Regions from separate parts of the Bacillus sp. N5-665 genome, predicted to be linked through region 1. Evidence: riboswitches for the same ligand, from Rfam matches in the RefSeq annotation. Region 1 holds a riboswitch; each other region holds the start of a gene.

Region 1 (4,361 bases):
GCAGTAAATGACGTTAAACTTTCGCCAACCAGTGAGAAAATAATAATTAGTAATAACGTCACTGCCCCTAAAACTGCTATAGGGTTTGATATAAACTTGCGAAACACTTCCTTCTTTCGACTAATCGTTTGCTGATCTTTATTTATCGTTAATTCTTTTTTCTCCTCATTCGTTAATAACTGTTTATTGATTTCATAAGCTCCCATTTAAATGTCCCCCCTCCTTACGTAATAGAACGAATACGCGGATCAACAATACGGTGAATAATATCTGTAATGAAAATACAAGAAATTAATAATGCACTATAGAAAATCGTTGTTCCCATAATGACCGGATAATCCCGGTTAAAAATACTATCTACAAAATATTTTCCTAGACCAGGAATGGAAAATATTTTTTCAATAACGAAAGTCCCTGTTAAAAGTCCAGCCATTAACGGTCCAACAAATGTAAGTACTGGAACAATCGCATTTCGAAGAGCATGTCTTATAATGATTTTCTTAATTGGTATGCCTTTCGCTCTCGCTAGCTTAATATAATCACTCTGCAAAACTTCAATCATATTAGAGCGAACAAATCTTGTAATAACCGCGATTGGTCCTAACGCTAATGCAAAGGATGGCAATACCGTATGTTCGAATGTGCCCCAAGACGCTACTGGTAAAAGTTCAAATTGAATAGCAAATACTTGTATAAATAGTGGTGCTAAAATAAAACTTGGAATAGAAATACCGAGAATCGCGAGTAAGCTCACACTATAATCAATTACTTTCCCATGATATAGAGCTGCAAATGTACCTGCTGCAATTCCGACTAATAATGAAATAACAAGTGCTTGTAAACCAATAATCGCTGATGGACCAAATCCTGTCGTTATAATTTCTGATACACCTTGACCTGTGGATTGAACAGATTCACCAAAATCAAAATGAACTACGCCATCTAAATAAGCAACATATTGATTCCATAACGGTTCATCAAGGTGATACTTCGCTCTCATGTTTTGTATCACTTCTTCAGGAAAGATTTTCGCATCTGATGAAAATGGATCCCCTGGAATGATATGCATAATCAAAAATGTTACTGTTGTAATGACCCATAGCGTGAACACCATAACCGATAGTTTTTTAATAACATACACTTCAATAACCCCCTAAACAAATGTATTTACTTTGTTTTATTGACATATTTGTTCCTATTACTTTTCCGCTTCTTAAAACACAAAAAGCCTTGATCTTAAAAAATAAGATCAAGGCTGAATAAACGAAGGCCCATCACTTATCTTTCAAGACTTGCTTGCTGGAATTAGCACGGTGTTCCTGTTACAGAACCCGCTGCTGAGGTGTCATAGGGCCAGTCCCTCTACCTCTCTGGATAAGTAAATTGCTATATTATTATTTGGTTCAAATTGTATATTTTGAATTATAATTCTGAAAAAATGAAAAGTCAATTAAATTGGATATATTTAGAAAAATCAGTTTTTATTTCTTACTACTATAGAGTTACCCTTAACAATCCGTTATACTTGTCATCATCGGCTTCTATAAAGTGAAACTTTAATCAGTGGGGGTTTTACGGGATAAACTCTTTATTAAAAAGAAACGTATCATTTCTTTTTATACTCCATTCGATAATATTACCGGACAAATAACCTCTGCATTTCACGAAGAACAGAATGTATTAGTATCCGAGAATGAAGACGGAGATGGTAAGAAGAAAAAATAACCTTGCGCGTGCGCAAGGTTATTTTTTCGTTTCTGCTTGAAAACGTTTATAGTATGTTGATGCTGTTGCAAAGTTAATTTCTATATCACGAATCAATGATGAGTCTTCTTCTTTAGCTAACTTCTGTAATTTTTTCATTGCTTGTTCCGATTCATTCAAGAAACCAGCGTATACCTCATGTTCTTGCTCTTTCGACTTTGGAACACGAATTTCTTTACGTATATTATCAATATCTTCTAGCATGCTAGTCGTTACTTTTTGCACATCTTCTTTATAGTTAGCATTCGTTATTTCCTTACCGCCCTTTTCTTTTGCCACTTCAAATAACTGTAGTGCTTTATTAATTTCTTTATTCATTTTCATATCGTATTTTTCATGTACTGCACGGTATTCTTTCATCTCTTCTGTTTGCTCAGTAGATTGCTCTACCTTTTCTTTCGGTTCTTTCGTATCTTTATTTCCATTACATCCTGCTAGAAGGATCATACTTCCCATTACAGCAATACCCAAAACCTTCTTCATCTCTTCTTCTCCTTTTATCTACAGCTACTACTCATTATAGTTTCTTTTATCTCCACTTGTTATTATACCGAGAACATCCTACTTTTTACACTTAAGACGCTACCTTAATATACACACCAACATTTTTGTCACAGTATCGTCACTTTATGCAAATAACTTTTGCATCACCTTACAACACTGTATAAGTTATTTCAAAGAAATGAAAAAAGAGCTGATTCAACACATGTTTGAATCAGCTCTTTTTTTATTAAGCCTCTAAATTTTGTCTTTGTTGCAGTTCAAACTGCTTCTCACTTCTTCTGGCCATAAATAGATAACATAACACAGCACCAATTTCACAAAGAGCTATCACAACCCCCATCGGTAATGCGGTGTTGCTTCCACCAATACCTACTAACGGTGCAACAAGTGCTCCTGAAATGAACTGTAATAAACCTAATAAAGCCGATGCCGTTCCTGCAGCTTGTTTCTGGTTTCTCATCGCTAATGAGAAACCAGTTGTTGATACAACCCCGACACTTGATACAACAAGGAATAACGAACATAAAACACCAATTAAACCTATTCCTAGTACAATTGTCAGTAGTAAAGATAAACCACCAACAGCTGCAATAATAATACCGGAAACGAATAAAGTTTTCTCATTCACTTTCCCCGCTAAACGACCCGTAACCTGACTAGCAATAATAATACCGATACCATTAATCGCAAAGAATAAACTAAATTGCTGTGGTGATGCTCCGTATATGTTCTGCAACACAAATGGTGAGCCCGAAATGTATGCAAACATTGCCGCCGTTACTAGCCCTTGTGACAATGCATATCCCATAAACAGACGATCCTTTAACAGTTTTCCGTACGTCGCCAACGTCCCTGACAATCCACCTGTTTCTCTTTCTTCAGGAGGTAATGTTTCACGTAATACGAAAGTAGCTGATATTAACATAAATACACTAATTGCCCCAAGAACGATGAAGACACCGCGCCATGTTGTGAACTGTAGTAATTGTCCCCCAATAATCGGTGCTAAAATAGGCGCTGCTCCGTTTACTAACATGAGCAACGAGAAAAACTTTGTCATTTCAGAACCTGAATACATGTCACGTACCATTGCACGTGATATAACAATCCCAGCCGATCCTGAAGCTCCTTGTAAGAAGCGTAATAACACTAAACTCCAAATAGATGGTGCAATAGCACAAAGTAAAGAAGAAGCAACATAAATAATAAGAGCGATAATAAGAGGTTTGCGCCTTCCGTAAATGTCACTAATTGAACCAACAAATAATTGTCCTACTGAAAGCCCAAGCAAACAAGCTGTCAATGTAAGCTGTGCAAGAGATGCGCCTGTTTGTAAATCATCCGTTAATTTTGGTAAAGAAGGCAAATACATATCAATAGATAATGGCCCAATCGCCGTAAGTGTCCCTAATACAAGAATCATCCATAACCTATTTGTCTTTACAGGTTTATATATTTCGTGATTAACTCCATTCACTTTTTCCGTTCACCCTTTCCGATAAATACTAAATCGTAACAATTATAGTTACAACATAAACATACGTCAAGTATAGTGCATTTTCCTGTTTCATACAGTAAAAAAAGCGATAGAATTTCTATCGCTTTACTTTTTCAAATTGCTATTTGTAAATTTAGATACGGAAGACATCGCCTCTCCTGTATCTAAATATGTGATTTGAATTGGATCTCCCACTTCTGTAAACATAGCATATGGGAATTTCTTCACCGGTATCATAAATACTTTTTGTTCATTCTCTAACAGTACATACACAATTGTATTTTCACCTGATTTTTCTTTATATACACGTTGTACAACGCCTTCTTTTTGTGCTTCTTTACCATTTGAAGTCGGTCTAAATGAATCTCCACTTCCACTCAGCGCATTTTTATAATTCTCAAGCGCTTCTTTTTGCGTCGAACCTGTTGCAAATATTTTCGCATTAGAAGCATAGATAACTGTATGAGCACGTACTAATCCCCCGTCATCAATAACAGGTACAATCCAAGAAAGTTTACCATACACGTTATAAATAACCGGCATCGTTCCATGCCATTTCTCTCTCTTAAAGGAATTATCCACTACTTCCGAAGCA
Region 2 (4,361 bases), 880 kb from region 1:
AGATAGTATCGTAAAGAAAACGAAAGCACCGACGCTCGGTATGTTTAATCGGTTTGCAGCTGCTATTTTAGGTGCTGTTATTATGTACGAAATTGAACATCATATGGTTATGTGGGCATTTGCAGTAGGGATTCTGGGTGGCTATTTCTTAATCGTTGTGAATTTAGGCTACTATAGTATGAAAGATGAGGAAGAATTAACAAAGAGCTAAAAAGATAAAAAGCCTCTTTTTAGATGAAATAGAGGATCCGGCGGGGGATAGTACAATAGGAAGCGTAACTTTGCATAAAATATAGGTTTCCGCTTCCAATAAGTTAACATGAAATCACTTAGTAGTATGACTCTCAGGTTCTTTAAAAAAGTTAGATACAATACAACAAAATATTCCGGTAATTAGAATAATGTATTTTATCGTTTCACTTGTATGCTCAAATAAATTAACGTTAAGCATCACAAGTCCCCAAAACATTTGAATGGCTCCATAACTGAATAATATTTTTCCTGTACGAGAAAAATTTTTCATAGCCCTCTTCCTTTCCTGTATATGTAAATTTTATCATAAAAAACTATAAAACGAATGATTATAAAATGAATTTTCAGTAAGTTTATAGATGTTGGTATGCAATTTTATGAGCTAAGTCACAGATGAAGAGATTAAAGTTGTACTTTATATAAGATATAGAAAGAAGCTTACGTCAAAAACGTAAGCTTCTTTTTTATGTAAGTGTGTGTAACCGTTAAGCCGCATTGGGTTTTGTCGGTGAGTACGCGAAACTTTACGGTTACACGACACTTATTCATATGAGTAAAAGGGTTATTCCAACAGAAAGTTTGTACTTAAGCGATTGGACCGCCTAAGTTAATAATATCTTCAGAAACGCTGTCGAACTTTTTGAAGTTCTCTTTGAATTCGCTTGCAAGTTCGATTGCTTTCTCTTTATAAGCAGCTTTATCAGCCCAAGTTTGTTCAGGCATTAACACTTCGTCAGGTACACCTGGTACGTGAAGTGGAACTTCAAGACCGAAGATGTCATGTTTAGCTGTTTCAGTTTTCGCAAGTTCGCCGCTTAATGCTGCTTGAATCATTGCACGAGTGTAACCTAAGTTCATACGTTTACCAATGCCGTATTCGCCACCAGTCCAGCCAGTGTTTACTAAGAATACTTTCGCATCGTGTTTCTCGATTTTTTCACCAAGCATTTCAGCATAGCGAGATGCATCAAGTGGTAAGAATGGTGAACCGAAGCAAGTTGAGAATGTTGCTTGCGGAGATGTAACACCACGCTCTGTTCCTGCTAGTTTACTAGTGTAACCACTTAAGAAATGATACATAGCTTGTTCTTTTGATAACTTACTGATTGGAGGCAATACGCCAGATGCATCAGCAGTTAAGAAAATGATTGTATTTGGGTGTCCAGCAACACTTGGCAGTACGATATTGTCGATCGCATGCATAGGGTATGCAGCACGAGTATTTTCTGTTAAAGTAGTATCGTTATAGTCTGCGATACGCGTTTGGTTATTAATGATAACGTTTTCTAAAACAGATCCAAATTTGATTGCATCGAAAATTTGTGGTTCTTTCTCGTGAGAAAGGTTTACACATTTTGCGTAGCAACCGCCTTCAATATTGAATACACCGTTATCAGACCAACCATGCTCATCATCACCGATTAATTTACGGTGTGGATCAGCAGATAATGTTGTTTTACCTGTTCCAGATAAACCGAAGAATAGTGCTACGTCGCCTTCTTCACCTACGTTTGCAGAGCAATGCATAGAAAGAATATCTTGTTCAGGTAGTAAGAAGTTCATAATAGAGAAGATTGATTTTTTCATTTCTCCAGCGTATTCTGTACCACCAATTAGTACGATACGTTTTTCGAATGAAACCATAATGAATGCTTCAGAGTTTGTACCGTCAACAGCTGGATCAGCTTTGAAATTCGGTGCAGAAACAATTGTGAACTCTGATTCATGAGTTGTTAATTCTTCTTCAGTTGGACGAATAAATAATTGATGTACAAATAAATTGTGCCATGCATATTCGTTAATAACTTGAATTGGTAGGCGGTAATTGCGGTCAGCGCCTGCAAATCCATTGAAGACGAATAACTCTTCTTTTTCTTTTAAGTATTCTAAAACTTTAGTATATAATTTATTAAAATGTTCTTCAGAGATCGGCTGATTCACTGCTCCCCAAGCAATTTTGTCAGCAACCGATGCTTCTTTCACAATAAATTTATCTTTAGGAGAACGTCCTGTATATTTTCCTGTTGAAGCAGAAACGGCACCAGTAGAAGTTAATTTCCCTTCATTTCGCATTAATACTTTTTCCACTAATTGCGGAACACTTAGTTGAATCTGTGCATTGCTTCCGTTCAATAATTCGTGTAAACCAATTTGGACATTCACAGTACTCATATTTATATACCATCCTTTTCATTTAATGAAATATTTCTCGTAATCCCCAACAAGAGTATAACACAATTATATAAATAATGTATACTATTTATTTCTTTTTGTTTGTGTGAATGTATTATTTCCTTATTAATATTTCATTCCAGGCGTATTGAGAAAAACTTTCAGGAAAATGTGAATATTAATTGACAAATGAATATCATTTCTTTAGTATAGGTTGGGACGGATACTCTCTTATCCCGAGCTGGCGGAGGGACAGGCCCGATGAAGCCCAGCAACCTCATTTGTAGTGGTAAATACAGGTGAATAGGTGCTAAAACCTGTGCGAGGCTAACGGTCTCGAACGATAAGAGCAAAGGGCAAAAAGCAGTATGCAAGTAGCAAATTAAACCTTTCCTCTATGTAAAGTAGGAAAGGTTTTTCTGTATGCTTGTGTGGGAGAATAAATGTATGTCGCAGTTTGTGGCAAATTAAGGATGAGTTCCGTACAATATATACAATTACTGTAGGGAGGTTTACCACATGACAAAAAAACGTCATCTGTTCACATCTGAGTCTGTAACTGAAGGACATCCAGATAAAATTTGTGACCAAATTTCTGATTCAATTTTAGATGCGATCTTATCAAAGGACGCAAATGCACGTGTAGCTTGTGAAACAACTGTAACAACTGGTTTAGTATTGGTAGCGGGGGAAATTACGACTTCTACTTACGTAGATATTCCAAAAATCGTTCGTGAAACAATTCAAGGCATTGGTTACACACGCGCAAAATATGGATTCGATGCAGAAACTTGTGCAGTTTTAACATCTATCGATGAGCAATCTGCTGACATCGCTATGGGTGTTGACCAAGCGCTAGAAGCACGCGAAGGTCTAATGACTGACGCTGAGATTGAGGCAATTGGTGCGGGAGACCAAGGTTTAATGTTTGGCTTCGCATGTAATGAAACACAAGAATTAATGCCACTTCCAATCTCGCTTGCTCACAAATTAGCTCGCCGTTTAACTGAAGTACGTAAAGATGACACATTATCATACTTACGTCCGGATGGAAAAACGCAAGTTACAGTTGAGTATGATGAAAATGGTAAACCTGTACGTGTAGATACAATCGTAATTTCTACACAGCATCATCCAGATGTTACATGGGAAGAAATCGATCGCGATTTAAAAGAGCATGTAATTAAAGCTGTAGTTCCAGCAGAATTAATGGATGGAGAAACGAAATTCTTCATTAATCCAACTGGCCGCTTCGTAATTGGTGGACCACAAGGTGATGCTGGTTTAACAGGACGTAAAATCATCGTTGATACTTACGGTGGATACGCTCGCCACGGTGGCGGTGCATTCTCTGGTAAAGATGCAACGAAAGTTGACCGTTCTGCAGCATATGCAGCTCGTTATGTTGCGAAAAACATCGTAGCAGCTGGTCTTGCTGACAAAGCAGAAGTACAACTTGCATACGCAATCGGTGTAGCACAACCAGTATCAATTTCAGTTGATACATTCGGCACTGGTAAAGTATCTGAAGACGTACTAGTAGAACTAGTTCGTAACAACTTCGATCTTCGCCCAGCTGGTATTATTAAAATGCTAGACTTACGTCGCCCAATTTACAAACAAACAGCAGCTTACGGCCACTTCGGACGTACTGATGTAGATCTATCATGGGAACGTACAGACAAAGCTGCAGCTTTAAAAGAGCAAGCTGGTCTATAATATATGAAAAAAAGCTTTGCGCCGTGAGCGCAAAGCTTTTTTTATTTTGTTTTATTTACTACTTGGATGCAAGAACCACAATAAACTTCGCCGTCTAGCTCAATATACTTTTTCATATTAGTCATACCACTTGCTGGAAAGGGCATATGAATCCATGCTTTTTCATACGTTTGTATTTCCTTTTCACATGATTTACAAAGGATTGGTTTCTTCTCGAA
Region 3 (4,361 bases), 150 kb from region 1:
AGAGTTACCTCCCCCAATCCAGCAATCAGCTAAGCAAATACTAAATATTTTGCAAGAGGAGCTATCTTCTTATGTTGCCGAACAACCACAACCTGAGAGTAATTTAAAAAGTATTGTAATTGAATAATCATATCCTTATAGAAGGCCTTTTCCTATAGGCTTTCTATCCCTTTATTGGAGCTGATGTAAATTGATAAAAACTTCTTCTGCAAGACACTTTACTACTCTTACAATCTGGCTAATTCCCTTTTTATTTTTCATTCATAACCTTGAAGAATCTTTCCAGATGCCACGATATCTTGCTAATCAATTTTCGATTACTTTTATAACTAGTCAACAATTTTTCATTGCGATTTCTGTATTAACTCTCTTTGTTTTACTTATCGTCTTTCTATATCAACTGAACTTCTTGTCTTCTATATACTGGATTATTTTTATACAAGGGGCTATCTTCTTCAACTCTGTTCAACATATTATTTTGTTTTTTATTTATCGTTCCTATAATCCTGGCGTAATATCAGCTGTTTTCATTGCTATTTTTTCTATTTTCTTTTTTTTATCCCAAAAATACTTAATTCATAAAAAGCAATTCGTAATTACACTTATTTTCAGCTTATTTTCTTACCCCATTATAATTTGGATTATCTTATTACTCGCTAGCTACTTTCAGTAATAAAAAAAGACCAGGAAAACTCCTGGTCCATCACTCTACTTAACAAACATTGGATTCTACGTTATACAGAATTGGAAGGTACAGAATTAGGGTTTTGTTTGTTAAGTAGATTATATGTTGAACGAGCTAACAGCGGAGGGGTTCCTACTGTTAATCGTTAAACCCGATAATTATTTTACGATTTTTTCAAGCTCCTCAAGTGAAAGATCTACTGAAATGGAACCATCATTTGTTTCTTTCTTAATTGCATCTGTTACTTCTTTTGAATGATATAGTTCAATTACTTTTTTCAGTGTTGGATCATCTTTATCTTTTGTACGAGCTGCGAAAATATTAATATATGGCTTCGCATTTTCATTCTTTGGATCTTCTAAGAAAATTGGATCCTTCGCTGGATCTAATCCAGCTTGACCAGCAACACCGTTATTAATAACTGAAGCTGCAACATCTTTTAATACACGAGGTGTTTGCTGTGCGATAACCGGTGTAATTTTTAACTTCTTCGGATTTTCAGCAATGCCGCTTGGATCTCCGAATAAGCCAAAGTCTTTCTTAAGCTTTAATAATCCAGCTGCATCAAGAAGTTTTAATGCACGAGCTTGGTTCGTTGGATCATTTGGAATCGCAATTTCTGAACCATCTGGAATTTCATTTGCCTTCTTATATTTTTCAGAGTATAAGCCCATTGGTGCAATTTGCGTTGTACCAACAGCTGTAATATCTAACTTATGCTCTTTTTTAAATTGCTCTAAGAAAGCAACGTGCTGGAATGAGTTTAGTTCAATATCTCCATCAGCTAACGCTTTATTTGGCGTTGTGTAATCAGAGAACTCAACCAGTTTAATTTTAATTCCCTCTTTTTCAGCTTTTTTCTTTAAAATTTCCCAAGCGTCTCCATCTGTTCCGGTTACGCCAACGCGAACTACTTTCTCTTTTGCTCCTGCCCCCGTGTCTCCACTTGAGCAGCCGCTTAACGCTGAAATTCCTACAATCGCTGATAATGCAAATGCTAAAATTTTCTTCATTTTCTTTTCCCCTCTTCCTTTTTATGTTCTGCGTAAAAAGACTTTCGCAAAGTAGTTTCCTAAATTTTGAGCTACCTGTACAAGAATAATAAGTAAAACGACCGTTACGAACATAACTGATGTATCAAAACGTTGATAACCATATGTCATCGCTAAGTCACCAAGACCGCCACCACCGACAAGCCCAGCAACTGCAGAAAATTCAATTAAACCAACTGTCATAAACGTAACACCTAAAATCAATGGCGCTAACGCTTCTGGCACAAGGATTTCAAAAACAATTCTAATTGGTGAAGCCCCCATCGCTTGAGCTGCTTCAATGACTCCCTTTGGAACTGAAACAAGGTTTGTTTCAACCATTCTAGCAATACCGATTGATGCAACTAACGTCATCGGAAAGATTGCTGCTGCTGTTCCAATCGTCGTTCCGATAACACTTCTTGTTAGTGGGCTTAAAGCTACTAAGAAGATAATGAATGGAACCGGACGAATTGTGTTAATAATGATATTAAGAATAGAAAAGACCCATTTATTTTCTAAAAAGTTCCCTTTTCTCGTTACATATAATAGTAAACCTAGAGGTATACCAAGAATTGTAGCAAATATAAGGGTTACAATTACCATTAAGAGGGTATCCCCCGTCGCATCTACTATGCGGGGCCAAAATATACTCCAATCAACTCGCATGAGCTTCTACCTCCTTCAGCTGCACTTGTAGTCGTAGATGTTGTAATGCTTTTTGAATTTCTTTCTGCTCACCTTGCAGTTCTACAAGTAGATTTCCAAATAGCACATTTTGAAGTTCAATAATATTTCCGTACAGTACGTTTACATCGACGTTATAGTTTTTCGCGATATATGATAGTACCGGCTGCCCTGTCTCTTCACCAGTAAATGTTAAGCGATAAATTTGTCCACCATTTTGAATTTTCCCTAGAACACTTTCCGGTAAATGATCATTAATAATGGAGCGTACAAAGTTTTGAGTTGTCTTTGTTTTTGGTTGTGTGAAAACGTCAAACAGTTTTCCTTCTTCAATAACCTTTCCCTTCTCCATTACAGCTACACGGTGACAAATTTCTTTCACAACATGCATTTCATGTGTAATGAGTAGAATCGTTACATTGTATTCTCGATTTACTTTCTTTAATAAGTTCAGAATCTCTGTCGTTGTTTCTGGATCTAAAGCTGATGTTGCCTCATCACATATAAGAATGTCTGGCGATGTTGCAAGTGCTCTAGCAATGCCAACACGTTGCTTTTGACCACCTGATAGTTGCTCTGGATAATAGTTTGCTTTATCTTCTAATCCTACAAACTTCAGCAGTTCATTTACTCTTTCTTTTATCTCATTCTTTGGTACTTTCGCTAACTTTAATGGGTATGCAATATTCCCAAACACTGTTCTTGAATTAAATAAATTAAAACTTTGAAAAATCATCCCGATTCTTTGTCTTAGCTTTCGTAATTCTTTCGTCGATAGTGATGTAATATCTTTATCATCTATTGAAATCGTTCCTGCCGTTGGTTTCTCTAACATATTTACTAGGCGTAATAACGTACTCTTTCCAGCGCCACTAAAACCGATGATACCGAAAATTTCGCCCTTCTCAACTGATAACGTTACATCCTCCACCGCATGAACAGATTGCCCACCTGATTCATATACTTTACTTACATTGTTAAAAGAAATCATTTTCTTCCCTCCTATATGCTGTAAAAACTTGAAGTAGAGCTTTCGAGGTAAAATAAAAAGTGCTCTCCTTCTTATCAACCGTAAAGATAAGAAGGAGAGCACTTATATGTACTCGTTCACATCTTCTCATCTTCCAAGCCTTTCATAGGCTTGCTGGAGTTAGCACGGTATTAAAAAACCCGTTGCTGAGGTATCGTAGGGCCAGTCCCTCCACCTCTCTGGATAAGAATGTATCGATTTAATTGTCGTTTAATTAATTCTCATTATAGAACTCAGAATAATAAGAGTCAATACATTTTTTAGAAAAATATTAATTATCCCTCTATTAAAATTTTCAAATAAAAAATCACATACAATAATGATTTTTAAAGTTATGTTAAATTCTCCTCCTTCATATTTTTTAAAAGGAGAATCCTTTCTATAAATTGAATACCATTATTTGAATATGAAATCGGAGGAAGATAAATATATGAAAACAGCTCTTTTACTCGTTGATATTCAAAATGATTATTTTCCACATGGAAAGATGGAATTGCGTAATCCAGTAGAAGCAAGCCAATATGCTAGTCAGCTGCTACAACTCTTTAGAACGAAAAACGAACCTATTTTTCATATCCAACATGTAGCAATAAAAGATGACGCTACTTTTTTCCTACCCAATACAGAAGGTGTACATATTCATGAAAGCGTACGTCCACTTAGAGAAGAAACCGTTATACTCAAACATTATCCAAATAGTTTTCGCGAAACTGATCTTCTAGAACAATTACAACGTTTAGACATTGAGCACGTCATCATATGCGGGATGATGACTCATATGTGTATTGATGCTACCGTAAGGGCTGCTTTTGATTTCGGCTTTCCATGTACCGTTATACATGATGCTTGTGCTACAAAAGATCTTTCTTTTAAGAATGCTACTATACCGGCCGTTTATATTCATAACACAATTTTGGCTAGTTTAAAT

What was found. Region 1 has a riboswitch for S-adenosylmethionine ahead of MNO09_RS29905 (ABC transporter permease). Riboswitches for the same ligand answer to the same signal wherever they lie in the genome.
Region 2: it holds a riboswitch for S-adenosylmethionine, as region 1 does, so the genes downstream of both, metK (methionine adenosyltransferase) here and MNO09_RS29905 (ABC transporter permease) in region 1, are expected to answer to the same signal.
Region 3: it holds a riboswitch for S-adenosylmethionine, as region 1 does, so the genes downstream of both, MNO09_RS29155 (methionine ABC transporter ATP-binding protein) here and MNO09_RS29905 (ABC transporter permease) in region 1, are expected to answer to the same signal.

Annotation. Positions count from the first base shown of each region.
Region 1 covers NZ_CP093325.1:5,339,039-5,343,399, forward strand. The annotation lists gene MNO09_RS29900 (ABC transporter permease) at 1-206, opposite strand, end outside; gene MNO09_RS29905 (ABC transporter permease) at 224-1,141, opposite strand; SAM riboswitch class I at 1,276-1,381, opposite strand; gene MNO09_RS29910 (DUF3951 domain-containing protein) at 1,564-1,725, shown strand; gene MNO09_RS29915 (hypothetical protein) at 1,744-2,247, opposite strand; gene MNO09_RS29920 (multidrug effflux MFS transporter) at 2,495-3,745, opposite strand; gene MNO09_RS29925 (DUF3981 domain-containing protein) at 3,872-4,361, opposite strand, start outside.
Region 2 covers NZ_CP093325.1:694,598-698,958, forward strand. The annotation lists gene MNO09_RS05935 (ATP synthase subunit I) at 1-211, shown strand, start outside; gene MNO09_RS05940 (hypothetical protein) at 326-523, opposite strand; gene pckA (phosphoenolpyruvate carboxykinase (ATP)) at 838-2,424, opposite strand; SAM riboswitch class I at 2,653-2,774, shown strand; gene metK (methionine adenosyltransferase) at 2,944-4,143, shown strand; gene MNO09_RS05955 (hypothetical protein) at 4,185-4,361, opposite strand, start outside.
Region 3 covers NZ_CP093325.1:5,184,277-5,188,637, forward strand. The annotation lists gene MNO09_RS29135 (DUF3926 domain-containing protein) at 1-127, shown strand, start outside; gene MNO09_RS29140 (HXXEE domain-containing protein) at 191-673, shown strand; gene MNO09_RS29145 (MetQ/NlpA family ABC transporter substrate-binding protein) at 844-1,698, opposite strand; gene MNO09_RS29150 (methionine ABC transporter permease) at 1,720-2,385, opposite strand; gene MNO09_RS29155 (methionine ABC transporter ATP-binding protein) at 2,375-3,394, opposite strand; SAM riboswitch class I at 3,518-3,623, opposite strand; gene MNO09_RS29160 (cysteine hydrolase family protein) at 3,864-4,361, shown strand, end outside.